2 regions of the Secundilactobacillus muriivasis genome follow, and region 2 is predicted to be linked to the other one. Evidence: riboswitches for the same ligand, from Rfam matches in the RefSeq annotation. Region 2 holds a riboswitch; the other holds the start of a gene.
The links. A riboswitch is a leader RNA that binds a small molecule or an ion and turns the genes downstream of it on or off. The one in region 2 is predicted to bind FMN.
Positions count from the first base shown of each region.

Region 1: linked by a shared signal. The riboswitch ahead of ACYVR3_RS06445 (ECF transporter S component) and the one ahead of ribD (bifunctional diaminohydroxyphosphoribosylaminopyrimidine deaminase/5-amino-6-(5-phosphoribosylamino)uracil reductase RibD) in region 2 are both predicted to bind FMN.

Region 1 covers NZ_BAABMI010000025.1:16,199-19,609, reverse strand. Annotated here, with positions in the region: gene ACYVR3_RS06455 (RecQ family ATP-dependent DNA helicase) at 1-573, opposite strand, end outside; gene ACYVR3_RS06450 (helix-turn-helix domain-containing protein) at 563-1,609, opposite strand; gene ACYVR3_RS06445 (ECF transporter S component) at 1,718-2,305, opposite strand; FMN riboswitch at 2,417-2,538, opposite strand; gene ACYVR3_RS06440 (pseudouridine synthase) at 2,996-3,411, opposite strand, start outside.
Region 2 covers NZ_BAABMI010000007.1:13,404-16,814, reverse strand. Annotated here, with positions in the region: gene ACYVR3_RS01520 (glutathione S-transferase C-terminal domain-containing protein) at 1-468, opposite strand, end outside; gene ACYVR3_RS01515 (helix-turn-helix transcriptional regulator) at 607-1,140, opposite strand; FMN riboswitch at 1,386-1,540, shown strand; gene ribD (bifunctional diaminohydroxyphosphoribosylaminopyrimidine deaminase/5-amino-6-(5-phosphoribosylamino)uracil reductase RibD) at 1,678-2,721, shown strand; gene ACYVR3_RS01505 (riboflavin synthase) at 2,724-3,326, shown strand; gene ribA (GTP cyclohydrolase II) at 3,323-3,411, shown strand, end outside.

The DNA of each region.
Region 1 (3,411 bases), on a different contig from region 2:
AATCGCTAGTTTCTGTAAAATATCTTGCTTAACGTTTGCCGTTGCCGTCGCGGTTGTCATCAGCGTTAGCGGTGCACCCAACCGTTTTCGAATCGCCCCTAACAGCAGGTATTCGGGTCGAAAATCAGGGCCCCAAGTTGAGATGCAGTGTGCTTCATCAACTACCAGTAAACCGGGATCACAGCGTTTAATTGCCGTCAATACTGCTGATTGACTCAGCATTTCTGGTGATACAAATAGGTAGCGATACTGATTAAGGTGCGTTAACACCCACTGGCGTTCACCGTAACTCATCACTGAAGTCAGGGCAGCCGCGTGTTTTTCGCCATGAACGGCCATGGTTGCGACCTGATCTTGCATCAATGAGATCAGCGGTGAAACCACTACCACTAACCGTTCCGCATAGTACCCGTATAATTCGTAAATCAGCGTTTTACCAGCACCGGTTGGTAAGAGCGCTAAGGTATTTTGACCCGCGCAGAGTGCCGTTAGCGCTTCTAATTGCCCCGGCCGAAACGTTTCAAACCCAAAGTGTTGGGCTAATAGCTGCGTTAACCGTTGTTCAACCGTCATTTGCCACCTTGCTCCTTAAAATCTCAAATAATCGAAATTGCCAAAATTCCAACTGAAGGTCACTCACCTGATCAAACTGCCAGTCATCAAGTGCCTGCCCTTCAAATCGCGTGGTCATGGTCGCCATCAATGCATCAGGTAACGCACGTTGATAATCAACTGCGGTCACCGGTAAAAAAATGGCGGCTTCGAGTAGATGTTCGCGAACCGTACTGGGTTTCAGTCGTCGTTTTTGACTGATTTCAGCCAATTGGACCCCTTGATTAAACGCCGATAACGTTTCTAACGCACTCTGACTCACCGGCGATTGTTCAAGCCCGGCAAGTAACGCCACCACCGCTGACGAAGCGTTGATCGTTGGTTGTTGCAACCATTGAACGAACAGACACGTTAAGTCCACCCGAATTCGCATCAACTCAGCCGGTGTCCGGCCAGTGAGCCTGGTCAATTGTGCGAGCGTCGTTCCCGGTTGCTCATGACCACTTAACGATTGACTGAAAATCACGGCTAGCTGGTCATCTTGCGTCCCCAGGAATTGCTCAAGGGTCGTTTGAAACTCAGTGCTCAGATTCGTTGTTCGGTAACGTTGATACCAACGTTTAACAAACTGCTTAACCGCCCATGGCATTTGAAGCGGATAATAGTGTCGCTCTTGATAACTGGCTTCTGACACCACTTGAACCACCAATAGTAGTCGCTGCCAAAAGGTTGCCACGTCCACCGTCAAGCGAATTTTAAACGCCTGCGGTTGATAACGGGTTGTCAATAGCGTTGCTTGGGTGGTTTGTCCGGTTGGCGTTAACCTAGCTTGATTATCGGTCACCGTGATTAATTGCTGATCAACTAGTGAAGCAACCGCTTGATCCATTTTCTGACGGGTCACTTGTCGGTCGTAACCCAGCCAATCTAATCGCTGATACCGCATGCCCCAATAAAGGGTCGATACAGAGCGTTTCCCCACCAACACATTTTCGACGACTCGTAATCGCCGAGCCACAGTTGGTGATAACCATTCGATTAACTGTTCTTCATCCATCTTGTGACCACCTTTACGTCAAACCTCACTTACTCTCCTATTGTGCCAGATACGTAAAAAGCTGTCTAGTTGATCCTAGACAGCTTCATTATTTATCAAACTTTAATTTTAAAGTAAATCAGATTGTTGCCGTAAGAAATGCTGCATCCGATCAGCAATCAACACGAACACGATTCCGACCAGAATTCCTTTGATCAAGTTGAAAGGAACAACTCCCAGTAAAACCATCTGAGACAGCGGCATCGTGATTTTCATACCTAATACCGTCATGTACAACGGAATCAGCACTAACCAGTTGAGTAATGCTAATACCACCGTCAGGGAAATGGTCCCTGCAACCACACTCCAAATTAGACGCGTGACTAGTCGCCGGTTGCTCATCCGTTTTAAAACAGCGTAGATGGGAAGCAAGAAGCTAACTGAAGCGATAAACGACGCCGCTACGCCGATAAAGTTGGCAATGTCCACCCCGGTCAATAACCAGTACAGCAACCCCTTAATTGCTGCAATCAAGATGCCCCCGACCGGTCCAAACATGATCATGCCAAGTAGTATCGGAATATCCGAAAAATCAACTTTCATGTATGACACAAACGGTAGAATGGGGAAAGCTACAAACATAAGCAAGAACGAAATACCAGCAAATAATGACATAATCACCACTTGGCGAATACTAAACGTTTGACTGTGTTCCATTGATAAGTCCTCCCAAACACTGGCCATCTTCAATGAAAGCGTACACAAAAAGCTGAGTCTCTTCACTTCAAGGTGAAAACGACTCAGCTATATACGCTTATCCGGAATTAGCTAAATCTTCTTTATACCAGACTTTAACTGTCGGTTTCGGAGTTGCACCGAATCAACTACTCATGGAGTAGGTCGCGGACTATACCGCCGGTCGGGAATTACACCCTGCCCTGAAGATGAACCATGTTATTTAATTTACGAACTAATTGTAACCGGTTGAAGGGTGGAATGCAAGCTTAATAGTATTAGTTACTATCGCTTAGTGTGCGGAGCGAGATGGGTTGAGAGCAGTGTGCAAGGTAACATCGGTGAAGGCGCCCGGGTCTGGCGGGTTTACCGATGTTACCTTGCATGCAGCTCTCAGTCTCGCGCAGCACGACTCGACGAAGTCAGAAGCCTATCTGGCCATTCGGCGTGGTGGCCAGAAAGCGCGTGGTTGACAAGTTTCTACAACTTCAGGAACCCTGAAAATAGCAGCCAAAGTTGCGCCGAATTTTGTAGTCTGAGAACGCCGGTTTTCATGCGGCTTTGGCGAGCAAAGCGACGACAAACAGCCGACACCCGAATCGCACCCAATACTTACGCTGGGCACAAGTACAAACAAAAACCACCGGTTAAACAACCGGTGGCTCTAATAAATTAATCTAATTTAACCCGTTTCTTCAACTGCTTAACTTCTTCCGGCGTCAAGTGGCGGTATTCACCTGGTTGAACGCCCTTCAAGGTTAAGAAGGCGTAGGATTCACGCTTCAGCTTCATCACGGGGTGGCCAACTGCTTGTAACATCTTCTTAACTTGGTGGTTCTTACCTTCGTGGATCGTTAAGGAAACGATGGCCGTCTTTTTGTTGTGGTCGCTAGATACTAACTTAGACTTAGCAGGCGCAGTTACCCGGCCCTCAACCTTAACACCCTTACGCAACGTTTTTAATTCGTCGTTGGTTGGGATGCCCTGAACCTTCGCAATATATGTTTTTTCAACTTCATACTTAGGATGGGTCAGTTGGTTGGCCAGTTCGCCGTCGTTGGTTAACAACAAGAGTCCCGTGGTATCGT
Region 2 (3,411 bases):
TAGAACATCTGGCGCATCAGCGGCAACGTAGTCGTGCCATTCGGTTGCGAGTTCGGGTAACAGCGTACCCGATTCGCCGTTAACGATTTTACCGGTTTGACGGTCAACTAAAGCCGGGACTGAAGCCCGGGCACTAAAGGTTGGATCGGCTTTGCGGTAACTCTCACCGAGACTGGTTGTGTGTAAAACTGGATCGGTGTCACCCGCGTGAGGCCCGTAAAACCAGTCGTCGTTGATGCCATCGTGGCGAAGAGCGTAGACCGGACTTTTTGCGATGACGTGGTCTAAGCCGAGAATATCGATCAACATTGCGACGGGCGTTGCCCAAGGACAGAATCGGCCCCAAACTAAGCTGTAACGGTTGGGTTCAACGGGAAGCTCGCCGGTTGAAAATTTTAAATCAAACGTTGGATTAGCAGGCTGCTTGGGTTGCCAAGCACAAGCGGCGTTATCGGAAGTGGTTGCCATGATGAAGACCTCGATTTCGTGTAAGTTAGGTTTAGTGTACCTAAATTTAACGCGAAAGGGTATTGATTAGCTTGTGGACAATTGAATTTTGATGACAAAAATGGCTCATTGTTGATTCAATGGAACTGAGGAGGCGCGTTATTTGCGAAAATAATCCGTTGCCCAAAGACCATAAACCATACTGCCTGGAATTAAGATCAATAAAAATATCCCTAGTTCGATCAGCATCGTGAGCGGATCCGTAAAGATGGGTTCGTGCCAGGCGAGCTGTTCGATAACGTAAATGACAATCATGACGACAAATGAGTAACTAAAAAATGTACCGCCAAACAGCCAAAAAATAAAGTTTTTCTTTCCCCAGCGTGGATCATTGTGGTAGTGCTTATAAAGCAGTGTTCCAATCGGGCCAAACCGAAACCGCATTTTTTTAAGGGTTTTCAGTTGGCGGGCATCCTTTTGAAGTTGGGTCATATAGCTTGCATCTCCCTTGAGCATGATGTCCAGCGACAGGTCGTACAGGTCGCTGATTTTGATTAGAGTGGGGATGTCAGGGTAGTTTTTGCCGGTCTCCCAGTTTGAGACGGTTTGGCGCGCAACGTGGAGTTGTTCCGCGACTTGTTGCTGAGTGAGACTCAGGTCCTCCCGACGTTGTTTTAGCGTGGTCCCTAACATGACGTGCTCCTTTCAATAACCATAGTGAGATACGAGCGCTACTTTTCCTAGCAAGTGTACCAAGCATTGCAGTATCGGACAAGCAAGGGCCTCGGGCAAGGGAAAAATTCAGAATGTTGAGTCGATTACCCGGGAAATATTTTTAGCGAAACAGTTAATGTAACATTCCAGAAGTTTGTGCCGAACTTTCGACACTTGCTTGCATTACAACCGGTTTCATAGTACGATGATGCCAATAACTGAATAGATTTCTTCGGGGCAGGGTGTAATTCCCGACCGATGGTGACAGTCGCCGTACTTACGGGTACGGTTGACTGAAGTCCGTGACCCACGGTTTTCCGTGGTTGACCCAGTGCGAGTCTGGGACCGACAGTTAAAGTCTGGATGGGAGAAGAAAAAACGCAACTTTTTCAAACCATGGGTGCAGTCTCTTTGCTGTACCGTGACTCGTTTGAAATCTTGTTTAGCTTATCAATTAATAAGCCCCGTTCGCCAAGCAGTTGGCGGTCGGGGCTTTTTTCGTGAGGTGAATGAGATTTGACAGATCAAGACTATTTCAAGTTAGCGGTGGCAGCGGCGCATCAAGGGCTGGACACCTGGACCAATCCGCAAGTTGGTGCGGTGATCGTCAAGGATGGCCAAGTGATTGCAACCGGCTATCACCATCAGTTTGGCCAAGCGCATGCCGAAGTGGATGCGTTGAGTCAACTGGATGACGTGGCTGACGCAAAGGGTTCTACCGTTTACGTGACGCTGGAACCCTGCAGTCACTACGGCAAGACGCCACCCTGTGCCAAGCGATTAGCGGAAGTTGGCGTTGCACGGGTCGTGATTGGCCAGCAGGATCCGAATCCACTGGTGAGTGGTAAAGGCATCCAATTGCTTGAAGACCACGGCGTTGCGGTGACGGTGCTGAATCAGACCGCCGACCTCAACGAGGCATACACCTACTTTTATCAGCATCACCAGCCGTATTTTACCCTCAAATATGCCATGTCATTGGACGGCAAGATCAACGGTGCTGGGACTACCAGAACGCAGCTGACGTCTGAACCAGCGCAACAGGACGTGCAGCAGTTGCGAAGTCGCCAACACGCCATTTTGATTGGCGAGCATACGCTACTAAATGACGACCCTCAATTGACGGTGCGGACACGCCAACAGGCCTTTCCGCCGATTCGAATCGCGTTAGTCCGGGATGTGAATCGGTTGGATCGTCGACTAAGGCTCTTTAACAACGCGGCGCCAACCTGGTTCTTGAGTGAAACCGAAGTAACAACGCCGGTGCCAGAGAACGTGAAGGTCGTTGTTCGACCAGAATGGACGCCAGCGGTAATCAGTCAATATCTGGCTGAACAAGGGCTTCAAGCCGTGTTAGTCGAAGGCGGTAGTCAGGTTCAGGCGGCGTTTTTAGCGGCTGACTTGGTGAACGAATTGGTGGTTTACGTGGCACCGAAAGTATTGGGTGGTGCTGGGTTACCCGCTGCAGTGGGTGAACCCCTGACAGCGGCATTTAACCTCGGTACGCCAACGATTACCCAGTTCGGCCACGACGTTCGCGTGCGTGCAAGGAGGGTGTAGCGATGTTTACAGGAATTATTAAAGGCGTTGGCCGGGTCGTGCAGCTCGACCAGCAAGATGAAACGGCAACCTTGACGTTGCAAGCAGATTTATTTCGTCAGATTCAACCGCAACTTGGCGATAGTATCGCGATCAACGGGACTTGTTTGACGGCTACAGCAGTTGCGGCCGACCAAGTCACGGTTGAAGTGATGCCGGAAACCAGTCGCCGCACCAACCTTGGTGCGTTGACGATTGGCAGTCGGGTCAACTTAGAACCGGCGTTACAAGCGACAGCTCGGTTAGACGGCCATTTTGTGTTGGGACATGTGGATACCACCGCAGTCCTAACTGAGAAAAAGGTCGATCAAAACGCCATCGTACTGACGTTTGAATTGGCTGCTGAGTATGCACCCTACATCGTTGAAAAGGACTCGATCGCAATCGATGGCGTGAGCCTGACGATTACGGCGACCGACCAGACGCATTTTTCAGTCAGTTTAATTCCGTTCACCTTAGCCGAAACAGTGCTGGGCGATCGAGAACTCGGCGACCGAGTGAACATTGAAACGGATATTTTGGGCAAATACATTGTGGCAAACCAACCAGGAGGGACACGCGCATGACCGATCAAGACGTTATTTCCACCATTGAAGCAGCTGTTGATGAGTTAAAGCAGGGTAAGTTAATTATTGTTGCGGATTCACTGGA